Regions from separate parts of the Streptomyces sp. NPDC007917 genome, predicted to be linked through region 2. Evidence: riboswitches for the same ligand, from Rfam matches in the RefSeq annotation. Region 2 holds a riboswitch; each other region holds the start of a gene.
The links. Region 2 has a riboswitch for thiamine pyrophosphate ahead of thiO (glycine oxidase ThiO). Riboswitches for the same ligand answer to the same signal wherever they lie in the genome.

Region 1: linked by a shared signal. The riboswitch ahead of ACFZDL_RS15320 (thiamine ABC transporter substrate-binding protein) and the one ahead of thiO (glycine oxidase ThiO) in region 2 are both predicted to bind thiamine pyrophosphate.
Region 3: linked by a shared signal. The riboswitch ahead of thiC (phosphomethylpyrimidine synthase ThiC) and the one ahead of thiO (glycine oxidase ThiO) in region 2 are both predicted to bind thiamine pyrophosphate.

Annotation. Positions count from the first base shown of each region.
Region 1 is NZ_JBIBKK010000007.1:44,408-54,112, forward strand. It holds gene ACFZDL_RS15305 (glycosyltransferase family 4 protein) at 1-511, opposite strand, end outside; gene ACFZDL_RS15310 (ABC transporter ATP-binding protein) at 750-1,817, opposite strand; gene ACFZDL_RS15315 (iron ABC transporter permease) at 1,817-3,430, opposite strand; gene ACFZDL_RS15320 (thiamine ABC transporter substrate-binding protein) at 3,529-4,611, opposite strand; TPP riboswitch at 4,606-4,710, opposite strand; gene rlmN (23S rRNA (adenine(2503)-C(2))-methyltransferase RlmN) at 4,774-5,880, opposite strand; gene ACFZDL_RS15330 (phosphatidate cytidylyltransferase) at 5,963-7,177, opposite strand; gene frr (ribosome recycling factor) at 7,177-7,734, opposite strand; gene pyrH (UMP kinase) at 7,839-8,621, opposite strand; gene tsf (translation elongation factor Ts) at 8,791-9,627, opposite strand.
Region 2 is NZ_JBIBKK010000005.1:293,034-302,738, forward strand. It holds gene ACFZDL_RS11710 (thiazole synthase) at 1-356, opposite strand, end outside; gene thiS (sulfur carrier protein ThiS) at 363-563, opposite strand; gene thiO (glycine oxidase ThiO) at 593-1,846, opposite strand; TPP riboswitch at 1,843-1,957, opposite strand; gene ACFZDL_RS11725 (FAD-dependent oxidoreductase) at 2,097-3,347, shown strand; gene ACFZDL_RS11730 (Rv2175c family DNA-binding protein) at 3,461-3,826, shown strand; gene thiE (thiamine phosphate synthase) at 3,961-4,617, shown strand; gene metF (methylenetetrahydrofolate reductase [NAD(P)H]) at 4,771-5,688, shown strand; gene ACFZDL_RS11745 (hypothetical protein) at 5,728-6,681, shown strand; gene ACFZDL_RS11750 (NAD(P)/FAD-dependent oxidoreductase) at 7,219-8,814, opposite strand; gene ACFZDL_RS11755 (TetR/AcrR family transcriptional regulator) at 9,115-9,705, opposite strand, start outside.
Region 3 is NZ_JBIBKK010000032.1:57,065-66,769, reverse strand. It holds gene ACFZDL_RS40040 (SsgA family sporulation/cell division regulator) at 373-810, shown strand; gene ACFZDL_RS40035 (YibE/F family protein) at 798-2,153, opposite strand; TPP riboswitch at 2,223-2,365, shown strand; gene thiC (phosphomethylpyrimidine synthase ThiC) at 2,359-4,143, shown strand; gene ACFZDL_RS40025 (BRO family protein) at 4,250-5,260, opposite strand; gene ACFZDL_RS40020 (TIGR03086 family metal-binding protein) at 5,513-6,067, shown strand; gene ACFZDL_RS40015 (hypothetical protein) at 6,064-7,023, opposite strand; gene ACFZDL_RS40010 (metallophosphoesterase) at 7,216-8,457, opposite strand; gene ACFZDL_RS40005 (LacI family DNA-binding transcriptional regulator) at 8,689-9,705, opposite strand, start outside.

The sequences.
Region 1 (9,705 bases), on a different contig from region 2:
CGACTCCGGGGGCCAGCCGGGTCATCCGGGCCGCGGCGGCGGGCCCCAGGGCGGCGGCGATGGACGCGCCGGTGGCGGCTCCGAGGTAGGTCACGGTGTCCGCCCCGGCCCCGACGCGGCGCAGCAGCGCGCGGGCCCCCGGGGTGCGGGCCCACCACACCTCGTGGCCGTGCGTGGTGGCGACGATCCGGCGCACCCCCGCCTCGCGGCGCAGCCGCCCGGCCATCAGCCCCAGGGGCGCGGCGGCGCCGAACCACACGCTGTCGCAGCGGTGGCGGCGGGCCAGCTCCACCGCGCGGCTCGTGGCGCGCCGGGTGGGCAGCAGCGTGCGGGCGCCGTCGCGGACCACGGGGTGGGGCAGATCGGCGTCGTACAGTGCCGCGCCCGGCTCGGAGGAGGTGTGGACGACGACGGCCTCCGGTGGGAAGCGGCTGGTCATGGCGTGGACGAAGGTCTCGATGCCGCCCTGGCGCGGAGGGAAGTCATTGGTGATCACGAGGGTGCGCGGCATCCCGCGTGGCGGTTCGGTCATACGGCCCGAGGCTAGGAACGACCGCCGCCCCGCCGCGTCACACGGAGGGGGTAACTCCATCGTCACGCCGTGGTGTGACCAAGGGTCACGCCGTGGGCTGAAGACGGTGTTTGAGGATCATCCCGTGCGGTGACGCGGCCCGCCACCGCGGTACGGAGAATGGCGCCATGAGCTCTGTCCGCGGGCGGCGGGCGCGCGGCTGGGGCGACGCCCCCGCCTACTCCTGGGCAGCCGGAGCGGCGCTGACCGGATGCGCGGCCGACGCGCCCAGCACCACCACGTCGTCCGCGTCGAACGCGACGCCGACCCGCTCCCCCTCCTTCGGCGCGTCCCGCAGCGCGCACGCCGCCTCCAGGCGCGGCGCGCCGGCCGGCTGGAGGACGAGGGCCACGCGGTCGCCGCGGAAGGTGCGCGCCGCCACCGTGCACGGCAGGCCCTTCTCGGGGGAGGTGAGCCGCACCCCGGCCGGGCGGACCAGCAGCCGGCACGGCCCCTGAGGAGTGCCGTCGGGCACGGGCAGCTCGCCCCAGGGGGTGTCGGCGCTCTCGCCGTGTACGACGGCGTCAACCAGGTTGTCGAAGCCAAGGAAGCGGGCGACGAACTCGCTGGCGGGGCGCTGCCACACCTCCAGCGGGGTGCCGGACTGCGCGATGCGCCCGTCGTCCATCACCACCACCCGGTCCGCGAGCGCGAAGGCCTCGCCCTGGTCGTGGGTGACCGCGAGGACTGTGGTGCCCAGTTCGCCGAACAGCTGGCGCAGTTCGACCACCAGCCGCTCCCGCAGCCCGCGGTCGAGCTGGCCCAGTGGCTCGTCCAGCATCAGCAGCGTGGGCCGCGGGGCCAGGGCGCGGGCCAGCGCGACGCGCTGCTGCTCGCCGCCGGACAGCGAGGCGACCGCGCGCCGCTGCGCGCCCGGCAGGCCGACCAGCTCCAGCAGCTCGGCGACCCGGTGCTCCGCCTCGGCGCGCGCCACCTTGCGCATCCGCAGCCCGAAGGCGACGTTGCCGCCCACGTCCCGCTGCGGGAAGAGCTGGTGGTCCTGGAACATCAGGCCCACGCCGCGCCGGTGGGTGGGCACCCCCGCCTGGTCCCGCCCGGCCAGCAACACCCTGCCGGTGTGGGCCCGCTCCAGGCCCGCCACCACGCGCAGCAGCGTGGACTTGCCGCCGCCGCTGGGCCCCAGCACCGACACCGTCTCGTGCTCGGCGACCTCGAGGTCCACGGCGTCCAGCGCCGCCCGCTCGCCGTAGCGGACCGTCACCTCGTCCAGGCGCAGCAGCGTCATCAGAACTCCCCCGAACGGTCGGTGCGGATCCGCTCCAGTACCAGCAGGGAGCCCGCGCACACCAGCATCAGAATCGTGCTCAGGGCCATGGCCTGGCCGTAGTTGAGCTGCCCGGCCCGGCCCAGGAAGCGGGCGACGGCCACCGGGAGGGTCGGGTGGTCAGGCCTGGCGATGAAGACCGTCGCGCCGAACTCGCCGAGCGATACGGCGAAGGCGAAGCCCGCCGCGACCCCGAGGGCCCGTGCGACCAGCGGCAGGTCCACCTCCCGCCAGGCCCGCAGCGGGGACGCGCCGAGCACGGCCGCCGCCTCGCGCAGCCGGTGGTCCACCGCGCGCAGCACGGGCAGCATGGTCCGTACGACGAAGGGCACGCCCACCAGGGCCTGGGCGAGCGGTACGAGGATCCATGAGGCGCGCAGGTCCAGCGGCGGCTCGTCGAGGGCGATGAGGAAGCCGAAGCCGACGGTGACGGCGGAGGTGCCGAGCGGCAGCATCAGCAGCGCGTCGAATCCCCGTACCAGTCTGCCCGCTTTTCTGGTCAGCGCCGCGGCCGCCAGGCCGCCCACGACGAGTGCGAAGACGGTTGCCACGGCGGCGTAGCGCAGGGAGTTCCAGAGGGCGTCCACAGGGGGCACGAAAAACGTCCCGCCGCTGTCCGCGGCCGACTGCAGGGCGCGGTAGTAGCCGAGGCCGTAGCCGCCGGGGGCGTCCAGGGACCGCTCGACCAGGACGGCGAGCGGCAGCAGGATCAGCAGCGCCACGACGGCGAGCACGCCCCACAGCAGCGCCCATTGGGCCGCGCCCTGGGGGCGGCGCGCGGTCTGTTCGGGGTCGACCAGCTTCAGGGCGCTCTCGCGGCGCCGGACGGTCCACGCGTGCAGGGCCAGGACCGCGGCCACGGCCGCGAACTGGATCAGCGTCAGCACGGCTGCGGTCGGCAGGTCGAGCAGTTGGGCGGTCTCCCGGTAGATCGCGACCTCCAGGGTGGCGTACCGGGGGCCGCCGAGGATCTGGATGACGCCGAAGGAGGTGAAGGTGAACAGGAAGACCATCAGGGCGGCTGCCGCCACGGCGGGCGCCAGCGCCGGCAGCGTCACCCGCCGCCACGCGGCCAGGCGGCTCGCGCCGAGCACCCGCGCGGCCTCCTCCTGCCGCGGGTCGAGCTGCGCCCACAGCCCGCCGACGGTCCGTACCACCACCGCGTAGTTGAAGAAGACGTGGGCCAGGAGGATCGCCCATACGGTGGTGTCGAGCCGTACCCCCCACAGGTTGTCCAGCAGCCCGCCGTGGCCGAGCAGGGCCAGGAACGCCGAGCCCGCGACGACGGTCGGCAGGACGAAGGGGACGGTCACCACGGCGCGCAGCAGCCGCTTGCCGGGGAAGGCGAAGCGGGCGAAGACATACGCGCCGGGCAGCGCGACGGCCAGCGTCAGGGCGGTGGAGGCGGCCGCCTGCCAGGCGGTGAACCACAGGATGTCCAGGACCGCCGGGTCGGTGAGCACGTCGCCGATGCGGCCCAGCCGCCACTGGCCGTCCACGCGCAGCCCGCGGGCGACGATGGCGGCCACCGGATAGAGGAAGAACAGCGCGAAGAAGGCGGTGGGCACGGCCATCAGGGCCAGCCGCAGCGCCGCCCCGCGCAGCCGCGAGCGACGCCGCCCGGGGCGCCGGCTCGCCGCCTCGGGCGTCTTCGAGGACGGCTCGCGGCCCTTTACAGGACGAGCGAGGACCATGCCTTGACCCACTGGTCACGGTTCTTGGCGATCTTCCTGGGCTCCAGGGTGGCCGAGTCGGCGATCTTCACGCCGTACTTCGTGAACAGCTCGGGCAGCTTCGCGTCCTCGCGGGCCGGGTTGACGTACATGTTGAGCGGCACGTCCTCCTGGAACCGCTTGGTCAGCAGGAAGTCCAGCAGTGCCTTGCCGCCCTTGGTGTTCGACGCGCCGTTGAGGAGTCCGGCGAATTCCACCTGGCGGAAGCAGGTGCCCGTCGCGACCCCTGTGGGGGCCTGCGCGGGCCGCGGTTTGGCGTCGACCACCTCGGCGGGCGGGCTGGAGGCGTACGAGACGACCAGCGGCCGGTCGCCCTTGGCGCCGCCGGCCGAGCCGGAGAAGCGGTCGTAGTACGCCTGCTCCCAGCCGTCGACGACCTCGACGCCGTTGGCCCTGAGCTTCTTCCAGTAGCCCTGCCAGCCGTCGTCCCCATACCGGGCGGCCGTGCCCAGCAGGAAGGCGAGGCCGGGCGAGGAGGTGGCCGCGTTCTCGGTGACCAGGAGGTTCTTGTAGGCGGGCTTGGTCAGGTCGTCGAGGGTCTTCGGCGGGGCCAGCTTCTTGTCGGCGAAGTACTCGCGGTCGTAGTTGACGCAGATGTCGCCGAAGTCGACCGGGGTGACGCGGTGCTCGGCCCGGTCGAGCTGGAGGGCCGCCGGGACCTTGTCCAGGCCCTTGGCCTGGTAGGGGGCGAACAGGTCGTTGTCGAGCGCGCGGGAGAGCAGGGTGTTGTCGACGCCGAAGAAGACGTCTCCCTGGGGATGCGACTTGGAGAGTATCGCCTGGTTGACAGCGGCCCCGGCGTCGCCGCCCGGCAGCACCTGCACCTTGTAGCCGGTCTGCCGGGTGAACTCCCGCAGCACGGCCTTCGACGCGGCGAACGAGTCGTGCGTGACCAGTTTCACGGTCTTGGAGCCGGAGCCTCCGGAGGAGCCGGAAGAGTCCTCGCCGCAGGCGACGAGCGTGGTGAGGCCGAGCGAGCCGAAGAGGGCGGCGACGACGGCATGCCGAAGACGGCTGTTCATATGAGGCTGACTCCCTACGCCGGTATGACCCGGATCAGGTCCGAGGGTCTGCGGCCGTGCCGCACTCTCAGCGCTGTTCGCGCTCCCCTGTCGGAATGTTCACTTGTACGAGATGTAAGAGCTGTGTACGAGGTGGTGCCAGGGCACCGTATCAGCCGGCCCTCAGCGCTCCGCCGCCGCCAGCTGCCCGCACGCCCCGTCGATCTCCTGCCCCCGGGTGTCCCGCACGGTCACGGGCACGCCGTGTGCCTCCAGGGCGGCCACGAACGCCTTCTCGTCCTCCGGCCTGGACGCGGTCCACTTGGAGCCGGGCGTCGGGTTGAGCGGGATCAGGTTGACGTGCACCCGGCGGCCCTTGAGCAGCCGCCCCAGCAGGTCGGCCCGCCATGCCTGGTCGTTGATGTCCCTGATCAGGGCGTACTCGATGGAGACGCGACGGCCCGACTTCTCCGCGTACTCCCACGCCGCGTCCAGGACCTCGCGGACCTTCCAGCGGGTGTTGACCGGGACGAGCGTGTCGCGCAGCTCGTCGTCGGGCGCGTGCAGCGACACCGCGAGACGGCACTTGAAGCCCTCGTCGGCGAAGCGCAGCATCGCCGGGACCAGTCCGACGGTCGAGACGGTGATGCCGCGCTGGGACAGGCCGAGGCCGTCCGGCTCCGGGTCCGTCAGCCTGCGGATGGCGCCGACGACGCGGTTGTAGTTGGCCAGCGGCTCGCCCATGCCCATGAAGACGATGTTGGACAGCCGCGCCGGGCCTCCCGGGATCTCACCGTCCCGCAGCGCCCGCATCCCGTCGACGATCTGGTGGACGATCTCGGCGGTGGACAGATTGCGGTCCAGGCCCGCCTGGCCGGTGGCGCAGAACGGGCAGTTCATGCCGCAGCCCGCCTGGGAGCTGATGCACATGGTGACCCGGTCCGGGTAGCGCATCAGCACGGACTCCACGAGCGTGCCGTCGAAGAGCCGCCACAGGGTCTTGCGGGTGGTGTCGTCGTCGCAGCTGATGTGGCGCACCACGCTCATCAGGTCCGGCAGCAGCCCGGCCGCCAGCTTCTCGCGCGCGGCGGCCGGGATGTCGGTCCACTGGGCCGGGTCGTGGCTGTAGCGGGCGAAGTAGTGGCGCGATACCTGGCCGGCGCGGAAGGGCTTCTCGCCGAGGGCGGCGACGGCCTCGCGGCGCTCGGCGGGCGAGAGGTCGGCGAGATGCCGCGGGGGCTTCTTGGCTCCGCGCGGCGCGACGAATGTGAGTTCTCCGGGCTTGGGCATGGTCCAACCAGTGTCGCAGACGTGCGAACGGCCTCGCGCCACGCGTGGCACGAGGCCGTACAGCCTTCGGTCGGGGGGCCGGTCAGCCGCCCCCCACGAAGATCACCAGCAGCAGCCAGACCACGGGCGCGGTGGGCAGCAGGGAGTCCAGCCGGTCCATGATCCCGCCGTGGCCGGGCAGCAGCTTGCCCATGTCCTTGATGCCCAGGTCACGCTTGATCATGGACTCGCCGAGGTCGCCGAGGGTCGCGCTGATCGCGACGGCGAGCCCGAGCAGCACCCCCTGCCACCATGCGCCGTCCTTGATCAGGTACTGCATGGACAGCGCGCCCGCGACCATCGCGAAGGCGATCGCGCCGAGCAGCCCCTCCCGGGTCTTGCCGGGGCTGATGCGCGGGGCGAGCTTGTGGCGGCCGAAGCGCCAGCCGACCGCGTACGCACCGGTGTCGCTGACCACGGTCAGCAGCAGAAAGACGAGCACCCGCCGCGGCCCGTCGTCGGCCGCGAGCATGAGTGCGACAAAACTGGCCAGGAACGGCACATAGAAGGCCGCGAAGACGCCGGCCGTGACATCCCTGAGGTAGTTCTCGGGCGGCTCGGTCATCCGCCATACGAGCACGGCCAGGGCGGTCAGCGCGACGGCCACCCACGCGCCCTCCGCACCGCGCACATAACCGGCGACCACCATGGCGACGCCGCCCACCGCGAGCGGCACCAGCGGGACGCGGATGTCCTTGCGCTCGGCCAGCCGCGAGGTCAGCTCCCACAGTCCGACGACCACCGCGACCGCTATGACGCCGATGAACACCGGCTTGTAGATGAAGAGCGAGGCGACGACCAGCGCGCCGAGGCCGACGCCCACCCCTATCGCGGCGGGCAGATTGCGGCCCGCGCTCTTCTTCTTCGAGCCGCCCATCTCGTCGGCGCTCCCGCTCTGGTCGGCGCTGCCCGGTGCGCCGGGCTGAGCGGCGCCGCCGGAGGGCGTGGGGTGGGGGCGGTCCGGGGGCGTGGGCGGTTGCGCGGCGGGCTGCCGCGGCCCGCGCTCCGGCTCCCGGTCGTCGCGGAACAGGGGGCCGCTCGGCTGAGCGGCCCCCCGGTCACGGTCGGCGGCATCCCAAGGGTCTCCGCCTGCGTGGGGCACGGTGGGCATGGGCCGAGTCTGCGCCGCCTCGCCCACGTCGTGCGCGGGACCCGCCGAGGGCGAGGGCACCTTGGCGCGAAGCGAGGGAGGGGGCCCCTGCTGGGCCGGTCCCCGGAGGCGGGCGCTCGGCGGAGCCCCCCAGGATGAGTCGTTCATCAGACCTCGAGCAGCTCGGCTTCCTTGTGCTTGAGCAGTTCATCCACCTGCGCGACATACTTCGCGGTGGTGTCGTCGAGCTCCTTCTCGGCGCGGCGGCCCTCGTCCTCGCCGACCTCGCCGTCCTTGATCAGCTTGTCGATGGACTCCTTGGCCTTGCGGCGGACGCTGCGGATCGAGATCTTCGCGTCCTCGCCCTTGCCCTTGGCCACCTTGATGAATTCCTTGCGGCGCTGTTCCGTGAGCTCCGGGAACACCACCCGGATGATGCTGCCGTCATTGCTCGGGTTGACGCCCAGATCGGAGTCGCGGATCGCCTGCTCGATATTGCGCAGCGCGCTCTTGTCGAACGGGGTCACCACGGCCATCCGCGGTTCCGGCACCGAGAACGACGCCAGCTGATTGATCGGCGTCATCGCTCCGTAGTAGTCCGCCACGATCTTGTTGAACATCGCCGGGTGCGCACGCCCGGTGCGGATCGCGGCGAAGTCCTCCTTGGCGACCACAACGGCCTTCTCCATCTTCTCCTCGGCCTCGAGGAGGATCTCTTCGATCACCACTTGCTCCTGGTGTTATCAGTAAGCAGAGCCTCGCCCCTGCGTGCGTCTTCTCCTGCACGGTGTCCGACCGGCAGGCCGTTGTCCATCCCCCGTATGAGCCGTCAGGCCCGGGAGCCCTGGTCGCTCACGAGCGTGCCGATCTTCTCACCCTTCACCGCGCGCGCGATGTTTCCTTCGGCGAGAAGCTCGAAGACGAGGATCGGCAGTTTGTTGTCGCGGCACAGCGTGACGGCGGTGGCGTCGGCGACCTTGAGGTCGCGGGTGATCACCTCGCCGTACTCCAGGGCGTCGAACTTCACCGCGTCCGGGTTCCGGGCGGGGTCGGAGTCGTAGACCCCGTCCACCCCGTTCTTACCCATGAGCAGGGCCTCGGCATGGATCTCCAGGGCGCGCTGGGCCGCGGTGGTGTCCGTCGAGAAGTACGGCATGCCCATACCCGCGCCGAAGATGACCACGCGCCCCTTCTCCAGATGGCGCACCGCACGCAGCGGAATGTACGGCTCCGCGACCTGGCCCATGGTGATGGCGGTCTGGACGCGGGAGTCGATGCCCTCCTTCTCCAGGAAGTCCTGGAGTGCGAGACAGTTCATGACCGTGCCGAGCATGCCCATGTAGTCCGAGCGCGCCCGGTCCATGCCGCGCTGCTGCAGTTCGGCGCCGCGGAAGAAGTTGCCGCCACCGATGACGATGGCGATCTCCGCGCCGTCCCGGACGACAGCGGCGACCTCACGGGCGATGGCGTGCACGACATCCGGGTCGACCCCGAGTCCCCCGCCTCCGGCGAACGCCTCACCGGAGAGCTTCAGCAGGAACCGACGGCGTCTGACCCTGCCCTGAGCGTTGTTCTCGTCGGCGGCCTGTCCGGCGCCCGCGCCCTGATTCATTGGAGATCTCCTCGTGCACATACGAAGAAGGCCATTGCCGGACGGGTCCTTGATCGACCTCTGCGGCAATGGCCTCCTCGTCACATCTGCGGCCGACCGGTTGACGGTTGGCTGCCTACGACCCTATCGGGGTCGCCGGTCATTCGCTGCTCGGCTCGGACGCCGACGCTCAGACGCCGACGCGGAAGCGCGCGAAGCGCTTGAGCGTGACACCGGCCTCGTCCAGCACCTTCTGGACGGACTTCTTGTTGTCCTTGGCGAACGCCTGGTCCACCAGGACGTTCTCCTTGAAGAAGCCGGTGACGCGACCCTCGACGATCTTCGGCAGGGCGCCCTCGGGCTTGCCCTCCTCACGAGCGGTGGCCTCGGCCACCCGGCGCTCGTTCTCGACCGTCTCGGCCGGGATCTCGTCACGGGTCAGGAACTTCGGCGCGAACGCGGCGATGTGCTGCGCGACGTCCTTGGCGACCGTGGCGTCTTCCTTGTCCAGCTCGACCAGCACACCGACCTGCGGCGGCAGGTCCGGGCTGGTGCGGTGCATGTACGCGGCGACGTAGCCGCCGGAGAACTGCGCGAAGCGGTCCAGGACGATCTTCTCGCCGAGGGTCGCGTTGGCCTCGTCGACGAACGCCTGGACGGTCTTGCCGGCCTCGATCTCGGAGGCGAGCAGGGCCTCCAGGTCGGCCGGGGAGGTCTTGGCGACGTGGGCGGCGATGGCGTCGGCGACGGCCACGAACTTGTCGCCCTTGGCGACGAAGTCGGTCTCGCACTTCAGCTCGACCAGCACACCGGAGGTGTTGTCGTCCGAGATGAGGGAGACGACGGCGCCGTTCTCGGCGCTGCGGCCCTCCCGCTTGGCCACGCCCTTCTGGCCCTTGACGCGCAGGATCTCGACGGCCTTGTCGACCTGGCCCTCGGACTCGTCCAGCGCCTTCTTGCAGTCCATCATGCCGGCGCCGGTGAGCTCACGGAGCTTCTTGACGTCGGCGGCGGTGAAGTTCGCCATGATCTGTGAATCTCTTCTCGAAAGTCGAAAGCTCTACGGGGGAACGGCGGGGGTGGTGCCCCAGGCACCCTCCCCCGC
Region 2 (9,705 bases):
AGCCGGGCGGTCAGCACCGCCTCGCCGGCCGTGAAGCACCCGGCGGTGTTGGGCAGCACGCGGATGCCGTGCCGGTCGAGCACCGACAGGACCGAGCCCTGCACGGTGGGGTCCAGGCGGCGCATCGCGACGGTGGTGAGCTCCGTACCGGAGGCGAGCAGCGAGCGCTCCATGACCTCCAGGCTGGGCGCGCCGCCGGTGCCCATGATCAGGCGGGAGGTGAAGGCGGTCCCCGCGATGGTGAGCGGGTCCGGGTCCGGGTCCGGGGTCCGGTTCCGGTCCGGGTCCGGTGCAGGCCCGGGGCGGACCGTGGCGTACGTCGTGTCGTGCATGGTGTCCTGCGTCGTCTCGGCCATCTGGGTTCAGCCTCCTTGGACCGCGGTGAGGACCTCGACCCGGTCTCCGTCGACGAGCGGGGTGGCGGGCCACTGGCCGCGCGGGACGACCTGTTCGTTGACGGCCGCGGCGACCCCCGAGCGCGCCGGGGTCAGCTCCGCGACCAGCAGGTCGAGGGTGGTGCCGCCGGGGAGCTCGCGGGGCTCGCCGTTCACGGAGACGGTCATGGAGGCGGTCGGGCCGGTCATGGGGGCGCTCATGAGGGCTGCTCCTGCGGTACGGGGGTGGTGGGGCTGACGGGCGCGGCCTGGAAGCGCCGCGGGGAGAACGGCCGGGCCTCGTCGGGGAGTTCGCCGCGCGTCAGCGCCTCGGCCATGACATCGCCCGTGACGGGGGTGAGGAGGACGCCGTTGCGGTAGTGGCCGGTGGCCACGAACAGGCCGGGCAGCGCGCTCGGGCCGAGCAGCGGCGCGTTGTCGGGGGAGCCGGGGCGCAGCCCGGCACGGGTTTCGACGAGCGGCAGCTCGGTGATGCCGGGCACCAGCTCATGCGCGTCGCGCAGCAGTTCGTAGACGCCGCCCGCGGTGACCGTGGTGTCCCAGCCGAGCTCTTCGGAGGTGGCGCCGACGACCAGCTCGCCGTTCTCGCGCGGCACCAGATAGACGTGCCCGCCGCGCACCTCGGCCCGTACGGTCCGGGACAGGAACGGCGCGTACGCGGGCGGCACGCGCAGCCGCAGCACCTGGCCCTTGACGGGGCGTACGGGGGGCAGCACGTCCTCCGGGACGCCCGCGAGCCGTCCGCTGAAGCTGCCCGCGGCCAGCACGGTCCGCTCGGCGGCCAGCCGTGTGCCGTCGGCGAGTTGGACGCCGGTCGCGCGGTCAGCCGTGAGCGTGAGCCGCTCCGCGCGGGCGCGGTGGAAGACCACGCCGGCCCGTTCGCACGCGGCCAGCAGCGCCGCCGCCAGCCGCCGCGGGTCGACCTGATGGTCCCCGTCCACGCGCAGGCCCCCGCGCACGCCCGGCGCGAGCATCGGCTCCAGGCGCCGGCATTCGCGCCCCGTCAGCCACTGTGACTCCAGTCCGAGCCGCCGCTGGAAGTCATGGAGTTCGCGCAGGTGGGCACGGTCGTCGGGGTCGAAGGCCACGGCGAGCGTGCCGCAGGCGCGGTAGCCGACGTCCTGGCCGCTCGCCTCCTCCAGCTCGGCCACGAACTCCGGATAGCGGCGCGCGGAGGCCAGGTTGAGGGCGAGCAGCGTCTGCTCGCCGTAGTGGAGCTCGGTGACGGCCGCGAGCATCCCGGCCGCCACCTGGGCCGCGCCGCCGCCCGGCGCCGGATCGGCGACGGCGGTGCGCAGCCCCCGCTGGGCCGCCCGCCAGGCCGTGACCAGGCCGATGACACCGCCTCCGACGACCAGCGCGTCGTACGGTCCGTCCGGCGGTCCGTCCGATGGCCCGTCCGGCTGCGTACGTGAGGATGTGCGCGATGCGTTCGCGCGCGATGCGTGCATGGCTGTAACGCCCCTCCCTTCGCCGGCATGACCCGGATCAGGTTCGTACGGTCGGAGGCCGCTTCAGCCTCCCTCTCAGCCCGGTGCGTCCGGGCTCCCGCGAGTGCTTCGTCCCGCCAACCCTAGTACGAGGCCGGAACCGCCCGGAAGGGCGAGCGCCGCCGGGCGACCCGCCCGCGGCCGCTCCTGTGCCGGAGATCTCGTCCGCCGGTTCTCCGGTCGGCCCCTCGCGCCGCCCTACAGTGATCGTGTGAGCGATGAGACGACGAAATCGGCGTCCGCGGGGGGCAGCGGGCAGCAAGTGGTGATCGTCGGCGCGGGGATGGCCGGGGTGCAGACCGCCGTCGCGCTGCGTGACCAGGGCTGGACCGGCGGCATCCTGCTGCTCGGCGCCGAGGCGCACCAGCCGTACGACCGGCCGCCGCTGTCCAAGGCCGTCCTGCTCGGCAAGGCCGAGGGCTCGGCCTTCGACGTGGACTTCGCCGCGCTCGGCGTCGAGCTGCGCCTCGGGGTGTCCGTCACCGGCCTGGACACCGGCGCGCGGCGGCTTCAGACCGCGGCGGGCCCGGTGCCGTACGACGTCCTGGTGATCGCCACCGGCGCCGAGCCGATCACCCTGCCCGGCGGCGAGGGCGCGCCCGGCGTGCATCTGCTGCGCACGCTGGACGACGCGGAGCGGCTGCGCCCGGTGCTCGCCGGGCAGCGCGAGATCGTGGTGGTCGGGGCGGGCTGGATCGGCGCGGAGTTCGCCACGGCGGCGCGCGAGGCGGGCTGCGCCGTGACCGTCGTGGAGGCCGCCGACCGCCCGCTGGCGGGCGCCCTCCCGGCCGAGGTCGCGGCCCCCATGGCCGGCTGGTACGCCGACTACGGCGTCGAGCTGGTCACCGGCGCGCAGGTGGCCTCCGTGGACGAGCAGGGGGTGCTGCTCCGGGACGGCACCCGGCTGAGCGCCGACGCGGTGGTCATCGGCATCGGGGCGCGGCCCGCCACGGGCTGGCTGGCGGACTCGGGCGTCGAGCTGGCCCCTGACCGGTCCGTCGCCGCCGACGAACAGCTGCGCACCTCGGCGCCCGACGTGTACGCCGTCGGGGACTGCGCGTCCTTCCCCTCCGCCCGCTACGGCGAGCGGCTGCTGGTGCACCACTGGGACAACGCCCTGCAGGGGCCGCGCACCGTCGCCGCCAATGTGGTCGGCAGCCGGAACGCGCACTTCACCGGTTCGGTCTACGACCCGGTGCCGTATTTCTGGTCCGAGCAGTTCGGCCGCTTCGTGCAGTACGCGGGCCACCACGCCGCCGCCGACGAACTCGTCTGGCGCGGCGACCCGCAGGGCGCGGCCTGGTCGGTGTGCTGGCTGCGCGACGGGGCGCTGGTCGCCCTGCTGGCCGTCGGCCGTCCGCGCGATCTGGCCCAGGGCCGCAAGCTGATCGAGCAGGGCTCCCGGCTGGACCGCGGCCGCGCCGCGGACCCGTCGGTGCCGCTCAAGTCGGCGGTCCTGTGACCCTCGGCGCGCCCCGGCGGTGACCTCGGCCGAGGGCGGCTGACGCGGGCGCGGCGGCACCTGTGCCGGGTGCCCGACTACCCACTGTCAGTCCCAGATGGCAGGCTTGTCCCGTGACCGAGATTGACGCAAAGATCGATGCTCTCGTCCCCGCCTGGCTCACCCTCCCCGACGTCGCCGAACGGCTCGGTGTCGAGGTGACGCGCGTGCGGCAGCTGGTCAAGGAGGGTCAGCTGATCGCGGTGCGCCGTGGCGAGAACCGGGTGCTCCAGGTGCCCGCCGAGTTCATCGGTGACGGAAAGGTCGTCAAGGGCCTGGTGGGCACCCTGACGCTGCTGAAGGACGACGGCTTCAGCGACGAAGAGATGCTGGAGTGGCTCTTCACCCCGGATCCGAGCCTGCCGGGCACCCCGGCCCAGGCCCTGCGCGAGAATCGCGGCACAGAGGTCAAGCGCCGCGCCCAGGCGCTCGCCGTCTGAGCCGCCGCACCACCATCCGTACCGTCTGAATCACCACCGCTGAATCACCACCGCGGCGTACGGGCCGGCCGCTCCGGTCCGTACGCCGCCGACATGCCGCCGACACGTCGCCGACCCAGGGGAGAGCCGTCCCGATGGCCACCACCGCCGCCCGCGAGCAGCTTGCCGACGCCCGGCTCTATCTGTGCACCGACGCCCGCCGGCGCCAGGGCGATCTGCCGGAGTTCCTGGACGCCGTCCTGGCATCGGGGGTGGACATCGTCCAGCTGCGCGACAAGGGCATGGAGGCGCGCGAGGAGCTGGACCACCTCGCGGTGTTCGCCGACGCCTGCCGCCGCCACGGCAAGCTGCTGGCGGTCAACGACCGGGCGGATGTCGCCCATGCCATCGGCTCCGACGTGCTGCACCTGGGCCAGGGCGATCTGCCGGTCCCGGCGGCGCGCGCGATCCTCGGGGCGGACGTGCTGATCGGACGGTCCACCCATGCGCCGGCCGAGGCGGAGGCCGCTGCCGCCGAGCCGGGCGTCGACTACTTCTGCACCGGGCCCTGCTGGCCCACCCCCACCAAGCCGGGCCGGCCCGCCCCGGGCCTGTCGCTGGTGCGCCACACCGCCGCCCTGAAGCCCGCGCTGCCCTGGTTCGCCATCGGCGGAATCGACGCCTCGAACCTGGACGAGGTGCTGGAGGCGGGCGCGCGGCGGATCGTCGTCGTGCGGGCGATCACCGCGGCCGATGACCCCGGCGCGGCCGCGGCCGAGCTGGCCAAGCGGGTGCGCGCCCGGGACCTGTGAGGGGTGTGCCCGCGGCCCGTGAGGGGCGCGTCGGCCCGCTCGTCGTCGGCTCGTCGTCGGCAAAGTGTCCGCAGTACGGACCAATGCCCGGCGAAAGGGGCATAACGCCGCCTTCGGCTGGGCGTGCGCCGAACCGCTGGCTAACCTTCCCGTATGGCCCTAGGCACAGCCTCCACCAGGACGGATCGCGCACGGACGGTGCGTGATCTGCTCGCATCAGGCGAGCAGTCGTACTCCTTCGAATTCTTCGCCCCGAAGACGGAGAAGGGAGAACAGACGCTGTGGAACGCCATCCGTCGGCTCGAAGCCGTCTCACCGACCTTCGTCTCCGTGACCTACGGAGCGGGCGGCTCCTCCCGTGAGGGGACCGTGCGCGTCACCGAGCGCATCGCGACCGACACCACGCTCACCCCGGTCGCCCACCTCACCGCCGTCAACCACTCCCGCGCCGAACTCCGCAACATCATCGGGCAGTACGCGGGCGCCGGCATCCGCAACATGCTGGCGCTGCGCGGCGACCCGCCCGGCGACCCGATGGGCGAGTGGGTCCGCCACCCCGACGGCGTCACCTACGCCGCCGAACTGGTCGAGCTGATCAAGGAGTCGGGGGACTTCTGCGTCGGCGTCGCGGCCTTCCCCGAGATGCACCCGCGCTCGGCCGACTGGGACACCGACGTCCGCCACTTCGTGGACAAGTGCCGGGCGGGCGCGGACTTCGCGATCACTCAGATGTTCTTCTACGCGGAGGACTATCTGCGGCTGCGTGACCGGGTCGCCGCCACGGGCTGTACGACGCCGATCATCCCTGAGATCATGCCCGTCACGAACGTGAAGCAGATCGAGCGCTTCGCGCAACTGAGCAACGCCGCCTTCCCCCCGGACCTCGCGGAGCGGATCCTGGCGGTGAAGGACGACGCGGCGGCTGTACGCTCGATCGGGATCGACTACGCCACGCAGCTGTGTGCGCGGTTGATGGCCGAGGAGATCCCCGGACTTCACTTCATTACGCTGAACCACTCCCCGGCGACACTGGAGATCTACGAGAATCTGGGACTGCATCAGCGGTCCTGAGGACGGCAGCCGACGGGCGGCCGCACGAGAGGGGCGGGCATGGGCTGGGCGGTCCTCTACATCGCGTTCGGCGTGGTCGCGCTGTGGCTGCTGGGAGAGGTGCTGCTGCAGTACAAGGCGCGGCTGCGCTGGCGGCTCCTCGCCTTCACCGGTTTCCTCGGCGTGGTGGCCGGGGTGCTCATCCCGTCCGTGCCGGTGATCGGCGCGGGGGCGGTCGCCTTCGCGATCGGCCAGACGTACGTGACGCTGTCCTTCCGGCGCGGCTTCGTCGCCGGGTGGGCGCTGCGCGGGGTGCCCGGCCTCAACCGCGGGGAGGACGAGAGCGCCCCGCCCCCGGTGGACGCCGAGCCGACGCTCCAGGTCTCCGACCTGGAGGCGGTCCCGGTGGCCGCGCCGGAGCCACCCGCGTACCAGCCGGAGCCGCTGCCCGACGACACGGGCGAGTACGGCGTCTACGGCGACTCCGCCGCGCACGCCGCACACAGCGTGCCCGGCGCCGCCAACGCGGGGGTCGGCGGCTACGGCGGCTATGACAGTTACGGCGGCTACGGCACCCCGGACGGCCAGGCCGTCTACGCGGACGCGGCCCAGGGCCACAGCAACGGCCAGGACATCTACGCGGACGCCGGGCAGTACGGCTACGGCGCCGGGGCGTACGCGGGCTATGCCGACCCGTACGACGGCTCGCAGCAGCCGGGCTACGAGCAGCAGGGCGGTCAGGGTTACGCCGACCAGCACCAGCAGTACGCCGGGCAGTACGCCGCCTACGGCCAGGACCAGTACGGCGGTGGCAGCCTCGGCGACCACTACGCGGCGGAGCCCTCCTACGGCGGGCAGCAGCAGTACGCCCCGGACGCCGGGATGCAGCCCGGCGGGGGCTGGGTCCCCCAGCAGCGCGACGGCGACGCGGGGCTCCCGCAGGACGAGTCGCCGTACCCGTACCAGCAGCAGGACTACAACAGCGGCGGCTACGACGAGCGGTACCGCTACTGAGGGCTGAGGGCTGAGGGCTGAGGGCTGAGGGCTGACGGCTCTTGGCGGGGGCCGGACACTCCGCTGCCCGCCGCGGCAGCGGCCCGTGCCCCCGCCCTGCCCGGCCGTCCCGGCGCGGCCAACCGGGCGCCGGGCCGCCCGCGCCATCCGGGCCCTGTCGCGCCGGGCCCCGGGTCAGAGGGCCGCAGCCGCGGCCGAGAGCCTTGGCCGTCCGCGCCACTTCGGCTCGCGGCGCGACAGGGCCCGGCGCCGTCCCAGCGGGCGCCAGTGGCCGGGACACACTGCCGCGCGGGGCGCGCATGCGCCGCTGACCTGGGGGCGACTGGCGACTGTCCCACCGGGTGCCACCGGCCGGGACGCATGGCCGCGCGCGGCGCGAGGGTGCGCAGCCGGTCCGGGGGCACCTGGCCGGCGGGTGGTCGGCCGTTGCTGGCGTGGCGCGGACGGCCCCGGCGGGCCACGCCGCGGCCGGGGCGCGGTGAGGCCCCCGCGGCGCCCCGCCGCGTCACCGCCGTAGCGCCGCGGTGGTCACCGCGGTCACTGCGAGCCGCGCCAGTCCGCGCCCCCGACGATGAGCCCGGCCACCATCGCGCCGGACATCCCCGCATGGGCCAGCCCGCCGCCCGGATGCGCCCAGCCGCCCGCCAGATAAAGGCCCGGCAGCCGGGTCGCGTTGGCGGGGCGCAGAAAGCGGCCCTCCGCGCCGGCCAGCGCGGGCCCGGGCACGGCGCCACGCGCGGCCCCGGTGGCCGCGGCGGTGTCGGCGGGGGTGCGCACCTCGCGCCACAGGATGCGGTCGCGCAGCCCCGGCATCGCCGGCTCGGCGGCCGCCACGAGCCGGTCCGCGTCCTCCTCGGCGGCCGTGCCGTCGATCCAGTCCACCGGCCCGTGCGGGGCGACGGTCGCGGTGAGCGTGACGGCCTCGTGGTCCTCGTCGGGGCGGGTCGTGGGGTCGTCCGGGCGCAGCACGGTCACCGTCGGGCGGGGGCACAGTGCGCGCGTCCTGAGGCTGTCACCGGGCCCGCCGGGCCCGCCCGCCTCGCCGAAGACCGCCGCCAGCTCGGCGCCGCGATCCGGGGTGTGGACCACGGTGCGGTGCGCCGCGCCCCGGGGACGCGCGCCGCGCAGCGCGAGGAAGACCGTGAGCCGCCCCGCCGCACCGCCGCCGGGACCGCCGCCGGCCCCGGCGGCGGGGCGCACATCGCCGTCGCGCCAGGGCTCGGCCCCGCCCAGCAGCGCGGGCAGCAGCGCCGGGTCGATGCCGGCCACCACCGCGTCCGCCTCCGCCACCGAGCCGTCCGCCAGCTCCACGCCCGCCGCGCGCCCGTCCTTCTCGACGATGCCGACGACCTCGGTGTCGAAGCTGAACCGCACCTTCCGGGCCCGGCAGCGCTCGTACACCGCGTCGGCCAGCGCCCGCATTCCGCCGCGCGCGTACCAGGTGCCGAAGGTCTGCTCCAGATAGGGCAGCACCGCGGCGCCGGCCGGAGCGGTGCGCGGATCGAGGCTGTGCGCGAGCGCGTGGCTCTCCAGCAGGGCGACGGCCCTGGGGTCCTTCAGCTCGCGGCGCGCCACATCGGCGAGCGTGACGGGCTGCCGGGCGGCTCCGCCGTCCCGCCGGAACCACCCGGCGAGCCCGCGGCGGGCCGGCACCGGATACGGGTCACGGCCCAGGGTCTGCCAGTCCGCGCGCAGCGGCTCCTCGAGCAGCGGTCTGCGGGTGGCGTCCCAGGCCTCGCGCGCCCGGTTGACCAGGTCGCTCCAGCGCTCGCCCACGCCCGCGCCGAAAGCGTCGTCCAGCGCCCCGAGGACCCCCGCCCGCGAGGCGTTGGGCAGCGGGACGTCCGTGCCGTCGGCGAAGACGTGCCTGCTCGCGGGGTCGACCTGGGTCAGCTCGACGCACTGCTCCAGGGTTTCCTTGCCGGTCTTCACAAACAGATCGCGATAGACGGCGGGCAGATGGAGCAGCCCGGGGCCGGTGTCGAAGGCGAAGCCGTCACGCTCGAAGCGCCCGACCCCGCCGCCATGGGTCCGCCCGCGCTCGTACACCGCCACCTGGTGGCCCGCGACGGCCAGCCGGGCGGCGGCCGCCATGGCGCCCATCCCGGCGCCGATCACCGCAATCCGTGCCATGACCGCGACTTTATCCGCCGCCACCGACACCCGGGCACCGCGGCCTGGGGACAACCGCCCAGGGCTTGAGTACGTGTACCTAGCCGGACAGATGAGTAGCCGCGCGGATGGGTCATGACCTGCGCGGACGGGAGAGTGGTGAGCGCGGAAGGGGCGCGGCGCCGGACCGCCGACACGGGGCGGCGGAACGGCGTGGCGACCTGTCCGAGCCGGGGGAGTCCCCCGGGGGAGTACGGGGGGTGCTGTTCCGGCGCGGGTCGATCGGGGTTCGAACCGCACCAGAACAGCACCTTCTGGGCGTCAGGCCCGGCCCGGGGCTCCGACCCCCTTGGCCGGGGCCCCGCTCACGCGTCCCTGCAGCAGCCGGGACAGCGCGGCGTGCACATCGTCCAGCGACCGCTCCGGCTGGTACGACTGCCAGTCCAGCGCCGCCACCAGCACCATCCCGAACACCGCCGAGGCCGTCAGCGGGATGTCGATGTCCTCGCTCAGCTCCCGCGCGGCCACGCCCTCCCGCAGCACCGACTCGATCACCGCTATGGCCTGCTGCCGCACCACCATCAGCGTGGGCTGCCAGGCGCGGTTGGTGCGCCACAGCTCGGCGACGTACAGCTGGGTCAGCGAGGGGTGGCGGGCGATGAAGTGCAGGCCCGCTCGGACCATGGCGTCCAGCGCGTCGACATGGCTGCCGCCGCGCTCGGCCGTCTCGTCGGCGGCGCTCTGGAGCGAGGCGGTCAGCAGCTCGATGCCGTGCCGCAGCAACTCCTCGAAGAGCACGGTCTTGCTCGCGAAGTTGTAGTAGACCGTGCCCTTGGCCACTCCGGCCCGTTCGGCGATCTCGTCCACGGTGGTGGAGGAGAACCCCTGCTCCGCGATGAGGGTGACCGCTGC
Region 3 (9,705 bases), on a different contig from region 2:
TTGACGAAAGCGAACTTGGCCGCGGCCGGTGAACCGGCTTTGAACTCCCACGTCATAGGCCGGCGCCGCCCCGCCCGGCCCGGCGAGCGGATCCCACTCGCCCGCGCCCGCCTCCTCGATCGCAGCCGCGCGGACAGCCGCGGCAACTCTGGCCATTTCCAGTCCCTCACATGAGGCAAACCGACTCCGCCCCGCAGTCGAGTCGCTACGCTCCAGAGTCGGCCGAGATATCAGCTCCCTCCCAATCCCTATCAATATCTGAAAATTCACTTCTTGTGGCCCGCTGGAGGTAGGCGGACCACGGCGTCAAGAGGCCAGGCCGTTCAAACCTGGCCATTCGCAATCAACTCGGGGCGGCGAACGATGCGTGACATGCGCGACACAGTCCAGGCAGAAGTGACGATGACCTTCCTGGTCTCCCAGGACCTCTCCTTCCGGATCCCGGTCGAGCTGGCCTACGACAGCAGCGACCCGTACGCAGTCGAGATCACCTTCCATCTGCCCGGCGACGCGCCCGTCAGCTGGGCCTTCGCCCGGGAGTTGCTGCTGGACGGGTTGAGCAAACCCTCGGGCGAGGGCGATGTGCGCATCGCCCCGGCCTCACCGGAGGGGCTTTCGGACGTCTTCATCAGACTCCAGGTGGGGGCCGAGCGGGCGCTGTTCCGGGCCGGTGCCGCGCCGCTGGTGGCCTTCCTGGACCGTACGGACCGGGTGGTTCCGTTCGGTCAGGAGCAGGCGGCCTGCGACCCGGTCGGCGACCTGGACGCGGAGCTGGACCGGATCCTCGCGGAGGACCGTTACGCCGGCTGACGCCCGCGCGCCCGACGCCGCCGCCCGCGCCCGCCCCGGCCCCCGTGGCCACCCGGCTCCGCGCCGCCCTGTGGCGCGCGGTCCGCGGAGACCACGAGCGCGGCAAGCGCGGTGGTCACCGGCACCGAGGCGACGAGGCCGATGCTGCCCACGAGCGTCCGTACGATCTCCTCCGCGACGATCTCGCTCGTCGCGACCGTCCCCACTCCGCTGTCCGCGATCGAGAACAGGAGCAGCAGCGGCAGCGAGGCACCCGCGTACGCGAGCACCAGGGTGTTCACGACGGACGCGATATGGTCCCGCCCGATGCGCATCGCGGCCGCGTACAGCTTGCGCCAGCCCGCCGTGGGGTCAGCCTCCCTGAGCTCCCACACCGCGGAGGTCTGGGTGACGGTCACATCGTCCAGTACACCCAACGATCCGATGATCACCCCGGCCAGCAGCAGACCGCGGATCTCGATGTTCGGATAGAGGCCGTGGACCAGCCCCGTCTGGTCGTCGGTGTTGCCCGTCAGGCTCGCCCAGCCGATGAACAGCGAGCCCAGCAGGCCGATCAGCAGCAGCGAGATGAGCGTGCCGAGCACGGCGACGGACGTACGGGCCGTCAGCCCATGGCACATGTACAGCGCGATGAGCATGATCGCGCTGCCCCCGATCACCGCGACGACCAGCGGGTTGGAGCCGTCGAGGATCGCCGGGAGGATGAACAGCGTCAGCACCCCGAAGCTGACCGCGAGCGCCACCAGCGCGAAGACGCCGCGCAGCCGTCCGACGGCCACGACCGCGAGCGCGAACAGCCCGGCGAGCAGCGCCATGGGCAGCGTCCGGTCGACATCGGAGACGGAGTACTGAAGATTCTTCGGCGCCTTGGGCGCGTACGCCAGCTTCAGCTTCTGCCCGGCGGAGAACTTACGGGACGCGTTCGGCTGCACGATCTCCTCGAATGTGCGGCCCTTGTCCTTCCCTGATGTGACCTCGATGGTCGCCTTCTCGCAGATGGTCTTCTTGCCGGGTCCCCCGGCCGCGCCCCCCTGCTCCGCGGCCGCCTGGCCCGGCTCGGTGGGCTGCTGCGGCTGGGCGTTGACATCGGCACAGTTGACCTCCTCGACCTTCACCACCCGCCCGGCCACGGTCTGCTGGTCGAAGCCGAGCCCGCTGCGCTCATGGGCCTTGTGGTCGGGCGTGCCCCCCGGCCACAGCACGATCAGGCCGGCGACGACGGCCACGGTGAACGGGATGAGCACCGCCGCGATGACCTTGCGCAGATGGGTGGAGACGGGCGTGGCTGGGCCATGGCTGTGCGAATGGCCGTGGGCATGGCTCTGCTGCGGTGTCGAGGTCACCGTCAGATCATCGCAAGAGCGAGGGCCCTCTGTTCATCGCCGCAGGAGAACCGTTAGCGTGGGTGACACCTTTGCAATCGCGGGAGCTCGGAGCACCGGGCTGAGAGGGCGCTGATGGTGACGGCCCGGGGATGACCCCGGGCTCCATGCTGCGCCGACCGCTGAACCTGTTACCGGGTAATGCCGGCGTAGGGAGTGGGTCTCAATGACTCTGCAGGATGCACGCACGCCCGAAAAGCGCACGCAGTCCGATACGGGCTCCGCCCGGGGCGGCTGGCATAAGGGATATGTCACCGGCTCGCGGCCGGACCTCCGGGTCCCGGTCCGCCGAGTGCACCTCACCAATGGCCAGGACGTCACGCTGTACGACACCTCCGGCCCGTACACCGACCCCCAGATCGAGACAGATGTCCGCCGCGGCCTCGCGCCGCTGCGGCAGAACTGGATCCTCGCCCGCGGCGACACCGAGGAGTACGCGGGCCGCCCCGTCCGCCCCGAGGACGACGGCATCAAGCACACCTCGCCGCGCGGCGGGCTGCGCAACCTCGACGCGGTCTTCCCCGGCCGCCCCCGCCAGCCCCGCCGGGGCCGGGACGGCGCCGCCGTGACCCAGCTCGCGTACGCCCGCCGCGGCGAGGTCACCGCGGAGATGGAGTACGTGGCGCTCCGCGAGAACGTCTCTCCCGAGGTGGTCCGCGAGGAGATCGCGGCCGGCCGGGCGGTCCTCCCGGCCAACGTCAACCATCCGGAGATCGAGCCGATGATCATCGGCAAGCGATTCCTGGTGAAGGTCAACGCCAACATCGGCAACTCCGCCGTCACCTCCTCCATCGAGGAGGAGGTCGAGAAGATGACCTGGGCGACCCGCTGGGGCGCCGACACGGTCATGGACCTCTCCACCGGCCGCAACATCCACACCACCCGCGAATGGGTGCTGCGCAACTCCCCCGTCCCCATCGGCACGGTGCCGCTCTACCAGGCCCTGGAGAAGGTCGACGGCAAGGCCGAGGAGCTGACCTGGGAGATCTACAAGGACACCGTCATCGAACAGGCCGAGCAGGGCGTCGACTACATGACGGTGCACGCGGGCGTACGACTGCCGTACGTCCCGCTGACCGCCCGCCGCAAGACCGGCATCGTCTCGCGCGGCGGCTCCATCATGGCGGCGTGGTGCCTGGCCCACCACAAGGAGTCGTTCCTCTACACCCACTTCGAGGAGCTCTGCGAGATCCTCGCCGCGTACGACGTCACCTACTCGCTCGGCGACGGACTGCGCCCCGGCTCCATCGCCGACGCCAACGACGAGGCGCAGTTCGCGGAGTTGCGCACGCTCGGCGAACTCAACCGGATCGCCAAGCGGCACAACGTCCAGACGATGATCGAGGGCCCGGGCCATGTCCCGATGCACAAGATCAAGGAGAACGTCGACCTCCAGCAGGAGATCTGCGAGGAGGCCCCCTTCTACACGCTCGGCCCCCTCACCACCGACATCGCCCCCGCCTACGACCACATCACCTCGGGCATCGGCGCGGCGATGATCGCCTGGTGGGGCACGGCGATGCTCTGCTACGTCACGCCGAAGGAGCACCTGGGCCTGCCGGACCGCGACGACGTCAAGACCGGCGTCATCACCTACAAGATCGCCGCCCACGCGGCCGATCTCGCCAAGGGCCACCCCGGCGCCCAGGAGTGGGACGACGCCCTGTCCGACGCCCGCTTCGAATTCCGCTGGGAGGACCAGTTCAACCTGGCCCTCGACCCGGACACGGCCCGCTCCTTCCACGACGAGACGCTTCCGGCGGAACCGGCGAAGACGGCGCACTTCTGCTCCATGTGCGGGCCGAAGTTCTGCAGTATGAAGATCTCCCAGGACATCCGGCGTGAGCACGGGGGCGCCATGGACACGGCCGAGGTGGAGGCCGGGATGGCGGAGAAGTCGAAGGAGTTCGCGGCGGCGGGTAATCGCGTATATCTGCCGATCGCGGACTGAGTGGCGGTAATGTGCGGGGGGCCCGAAGCCGCAACTTCGGATTGCGACTTCGGGCCCTCGTGCCGTGCTGGGGCCGGGCTACTTCACGTGGACTACTTCACGTGGACTACTTCAGGACGTACACCGGAGCGCCGTCCGGGGTCAGCCCGGTCTGCCGGATGCAGCCGCGCTTCTGCAGCATGCGCAGGGCGTCATGCACGCGGTGCTCGGTGAGCCCGGTCTTGGACGCGATGGTGCTCAGCGGGTACAGGCATTCGCCCTGGTCGATGATCGCGGGCAGGATGTGCAGGGCCACGGCCCAGATATCGGCGGTGATCACGAGGTTGCGCTCGCGCCACTCGGCGATCACCGAGGCCGGTGTCATGGGGGTCGGCGCGGGCAGATCCCGCTGGCGTGTGCTGTCTCCGATGTCCCCGAAGCGGTCAGCGAGCCGGTTGATCGCCATGGGGATCTCGCTCATGTACTGCATCAGCACATGGACTGCGGTCTGCCCGGCGGTGAACGACTCCCGCTGGACGGCGGTGGACTCGCGGATCGCCTCGATCATCTCGCGCTGAACGCGCTCCGCGTCGCGCTGCGCTTCCCGCTGTGTCTTGGCGACCTCCTTCTGTGCCTCCACGGACTTCCGCATCATCTCGACGCTCTCGCGGCGCAGTTCCTGGGCCTCGCGCTGCATGGCGAGCATCTGCGCGTCCATGTCGAGGTTGTGCTCCTCGAGCCGGACGATGGCGTCGGCGACCTCCTTCGGCATGGCGTAGGCGGTCGGGGCGTCCGGGGCCGTGGGCTGTACTTCGGCCTTTTCGAGCTCGTACGAACCGTGCCGCTGGATGGAGACCACGACCTCGGTCACCCAGTTCTTGAAGGGTTCGGACTCCGGCTTGGTGCAGCCGTTGACCAGCCGGATGAGGCCGGGCAGACTCACCATGCGCATAGACTTTTTGAGCCCGTGACCTGCAATATTGCGCGAACTATCACTCCCATAGACGCTTTGCGCAAGCTCTTCGAGACTTACGCGCCAGTCTTCGGGGACGTGCCAGATAAGCGCCTGACGGGTGTTCGTGTAGCCCAGGTCTTTGGCCACATCCACTGCCGGGAACCAGTGGGTCCCATCGGGCATCGTGAGTCGCCGTACGCGGGCTCCGGTCGCCGCGAAAACGAAGTCGTTGATGTTGATCGCGTCCTGCTTGCCCGCCGGGTTCGGCGGGGTGTTCTGTGTGCTCACGGGAGCATCACCTCCATGCCGGACGTTATGGATCCCGATGGGCAAACAACCCACGATTAAGGGCGAGTTCGCTCAAAAGGTGGGGAGTGAACCATTCCGCTGGCGCGAGATCACCGACCCTGAACGACGACCCCTGGAGCAGCCTCGATGGACAACCGACACGCACTACGCGTCGTCAACGCCCAGTTCGCCGACATACTCGGCAAGGCGAAGGAGGAGGACTGGGAGCTGCCCACTCCCTGCAGTGAGTGGACCATCCGCGACCTGGTGCGCCATGTGATCGCCGGGCACGTCATGGCGACCTCCCTCCTGACGGGGGAGGAAGTCGTCGCCGCGCCCGGTGACACCGTCGAGGTGTGGGCGGCGCGGGTGGAGTGGGCGGCGGAGGGGGAGGGGGCGTTGGAGCGGATGGTGCGGCATCCGGTGTTCGGGGAGTTGAGCGGGGACGCCGCCGTGATGATCCGCTGGGGGGATGTCTGCGTGCACGCCTGGGATCTCGCCCAGGCCCTCGGTGTGGATTTCACGCCGGAGCCGGGGCTGGCCGAGGCCGCGCTGGAATGGCTGGTGCCGCTCGGTCCGGGCCTCGGCGCCTCGGGGATGTTCGGGGAGGGTGCCGATCCAGGGCCCGGGGCCGATGCCTTCGCTCGGGTGCTCGCCATCACCGGGCGGGGTGCTCGGCCGGCGGGCCGGCCGATCGCCTAGTCCGGCTGGTGTTCCGGATCGCCGTAGTCCGGGCTGGTGAAGTCCGGGCTGGTGAAGCGGGGGCGGGTCTTGGGGACGTCGCCCTTCGTGGAGAAGCCGGGGCGGCTGTAGCCGAGGTGGGGGGTGCGGCCGACGGCCTCGGACCGGGTGGGGACGTAGGTCGAGGAGGGGCGCGTCGGGGAGGAGGCGGGGGGCGGGGCCGGGGAGGTGTGGGAGCCGTCGGCGGCCGCCGGGTCGGCGAGCGCGTCGCGCAGGAAGGGCACCACGCCGCGCTCAAGCAGCGCCAGTCGCCAGGCCTCTCTGGTGCGGTCCACCTCTTCGCGTTGCGCGCTGCGCGCGCTGCCCCGGATCGCGCCGGTGCCGTTGCGCATCGCGGTGAGCAGGAGGCCGACGGCGGCGATCAGCAGGCCCGCGGCGGTGAGCGCGGCGAACAGCCAGCCCGCGGTGACCATCGGCTGGGCTATCGACGGCGTGGGGTCGAGCAGGTGCAGCAGATAGCCGACGAGGAGGAAGATGACCGCCGCGGTGCCGGCCAGGACCGGGGCCAGGACGGAGAGCACGGCGGCGAGACCCGCGCCGGACGCCGCGTCCCCCACCGCGGTGGCGAACCCGCCCGCGGTCGTCACCTCGCCCGCCGCGCCGTTCTCCGCCGCGTCCGCGGCCGGGAACGCGTTGTCGCCGATCGTGTCGGGGGCGACGGTGTCGGGCCAGCCGGACGGCGCCGGCTGGCGCAGCTTCTCACGGGCGGTCACATAGTCGTGGTATTCGTCGGCCGCGCACGCCGCGATGGCGGCCGCGGCGTTCATCGCCATGGTGCGCAGCTGCTCGCTGTTGAGCCGCTGCCCGACGCCGCTGAGATTCGCGCGGCGGTCCGCGGTACGCAGCGCCTCGTCGAGAACCCGCTCGAACTCCGGGCGGTCCTCGATCAGCAGGTGCGGAGCGCTGTTCATGTGCATCCCCCGATGCTCCGTAGGGCCTTGATGCCGGCTGTCACCGGGCAGTGGGGCGGAAACGGAGGAGAGCCTGCTACGGATAAGCCGATGGTAGAGCCGATCCGGCGCGGGGTGACAGTAGGTTTCCCGAATTCGCTCCGCGTCGGTGAAACTGTCTATCTTCCCCGCGCGGCGTGGTATGAACCCTCAAAATCCTCAGTCATTCAGCGGAAGTTGGACGACCAGCAGCTTTCCGGCCATCGTGACACCGCCGTCCATGGCGACGGCGAGGTTGTCCGCGTAGATGTGCGGGCCCTCGACGGTCGGCGCGCCGCCGTCCTCGTCGTCCTCGGAGCCGACCTCGCCGAGCAGATACGGAATCGGGCTGTGTCCGTGGACGATGCGCTGTCCGCCGTAGGTGTCGAGCAGTTCGCGGACGGCCAGGGGGCCGGCGTCCTCGTCGCGGAAGGCGAAGCGCTTGGTGAACTTGCGGAACAGGTCCCAGCACTCGTCGGCGTCGCTGCGCTGCAGCGTCTCGGTCACGGTGTCGTTGACGGCCTCGATGGAGTCGCCGTATTCGAGGTACGCGGTGGTGTCGGAGTGCACGAGCAGATGGCCGTCCTGCTCGGCCATCGCGTCGAGCCGGGACATCCACTGCAGGTGGTGGTCCTCCAGCCGCTCCATGTCGGTGCGCTGGCCGCCGTTGAGGAGCCAGGCGGCCTGGAACGAGGCGGTGCCGGCGCCGGAGTTGACGGGGGTGTCGCCGAAGCGTTTGGCGCCGATGAGCAGCAGTTCGTGATTGCCCATCAGGGCCTTGCAGTAGCCGCCGGCGGCCGCGGCCTCGGCGGAGAGCTGCATGACGAGGTCGATGACGCCGATGCCGTCGGGTCCGCGGTCGGTGAAGTCGCCGAGGAACCAGAGCCGGGCGTTGCCGGCGGACCAGTTGCCCTTGGCGTCGATCAGCCCCTGGGCGGCCAGCGCCTCGCGCAGTTCGTCGAGGTAGCCGTGGACGTCGCCGACCACGTACAGCGGGCCGGGTCCGTCGGCCTCGGGCGCCTGGGCGCGCTCGGGGTCGGGGACCGGGGTGAGCTCGACGGTCGGGCGGTCCTGCGGGGGCACCAGGGGGGTGTCCGGGAGGGTGTGCCCGGGGCCCATGACCGGCAGGGAGCGCTCGGTGGGCGTGTACTCCGCGGGCCGTGTCGGCGCGAAGGGGGGCGCGGGCGCGGCGGGGGGCGCGGGCTGCGCGGCGGGCGCCGGAGGCGGGGCGGGCTGGGCCGGGTCGCGGGGGACCCGGCCGTGCGGGGCCGCGCCGTGGGACATCCCGCCGTACGGGTTCGGGGCGGGGGGAACCGCGCTGCCCTGGAGCGGGCCGGGCGCGGTGGACGTGCCGTACGCGGGTACGGGCGGGACTGCCGCCGTGGTCCGTGCCGTGGCTCCCAGACCGGCCCCCTGAGTCATCGACCCCTCCACCATCGCGCCGCCGTGCCACCGTGTGGACCATGCCTGGTCGAGGGCGGTCCGTGGTGTCGTCCGCCCATCATAGGAATGACCGTACGGGCTTGTGACGCACCAGGGGGCCGTCAATCGGGGCGCGGTCCCACTTCGACGGTCTTTTATCCCGGATTGGCCCGGTAGGGAAAGCCGATCGGGTTCGGGTGCGTCTCGCGTCATCCTCAAGTCTTCCTCAGGTCAACCCCCGGCACGGCTGCGCGGCGCGCTCACCGTGGTGCGTGGCGGACGCCGTTGGGAGGACGTCCGCACGATCAGTTCGGTGGGTATGACCCGCTCGACGGGATGCTCGGCGCACGGTCCCTCGATGGCGTCGATCAGGAGCTGCACGGCGGCGGTGCCGATCCGGCGGGGCTTGAGGGAGAGGGTGGTGACGGGCGGCTCGGTGGTGCGGTAGATCGCGGACTCGCTGCAGCACACCAGCAGCAGGTCGTCGGGGACCCGCAGACCGTGGCGGCGGGCGGCGGCCAGCAGGTCGGTGCCGTTGGGGTCGAACAGGCCGTAGACGGCGTCGGGGCGGTCGGGGCGGGCCAGCAGGCGGTCGGCGGCGACGGCTCCGGCGCACGGGTCGTGGGCCGGGTACTTCTCGTACACCGGGTCCTGCCCGACCCTGTCGCACCAGTGCAGATAGGCGGTGGTGGACAGCCGGGTGTAGGTGTCGGTGGTGGTGCCGGTGAGCAGTCCGACGCGGCGGGCGCCGGAGTCGGCGAGGTGGTCGAGCAGGCCGAGGACGGCGGCCTCGTGGTCGTTGTCCACCCAGGCGGTGACGGGGAGGGTGCCGGCCGGGCGGCCGTCGCTGACCACGGGGATGCCCTGGCGCAGCAGCTCGGTGACGACGGGGTCGTGGTCGGAGGGGTCGATGACGACGGTGCCGTCGAGGGCGACGTTGGACCACACGTCGTGGCGGGAGGTGGCGGGCAGGATGACGAGGGCGTAGCCGCGGGCCAGCGCGGCGGAGGTGGCGGCGCGCGCCATCTCGGCGAAGTACGCGAATTCGGTGAAGGTGAAAGGTTCATCCCCGTAGGTGGTCACGGTCAGGCCGATGAGGCCGGACTTGCCGGTACGGAGGGTGCGGGCCGCGGCGGAGGGGCGGTAGCCCAGCCGGTCGGCGACCTCGCGGACATGGCGGCGGGTGGCGTCCGGGAGCCGGCCCTTGCCGTTGAGCGCGTCGGAGACGGTCGTGATCGAGACCCCGGC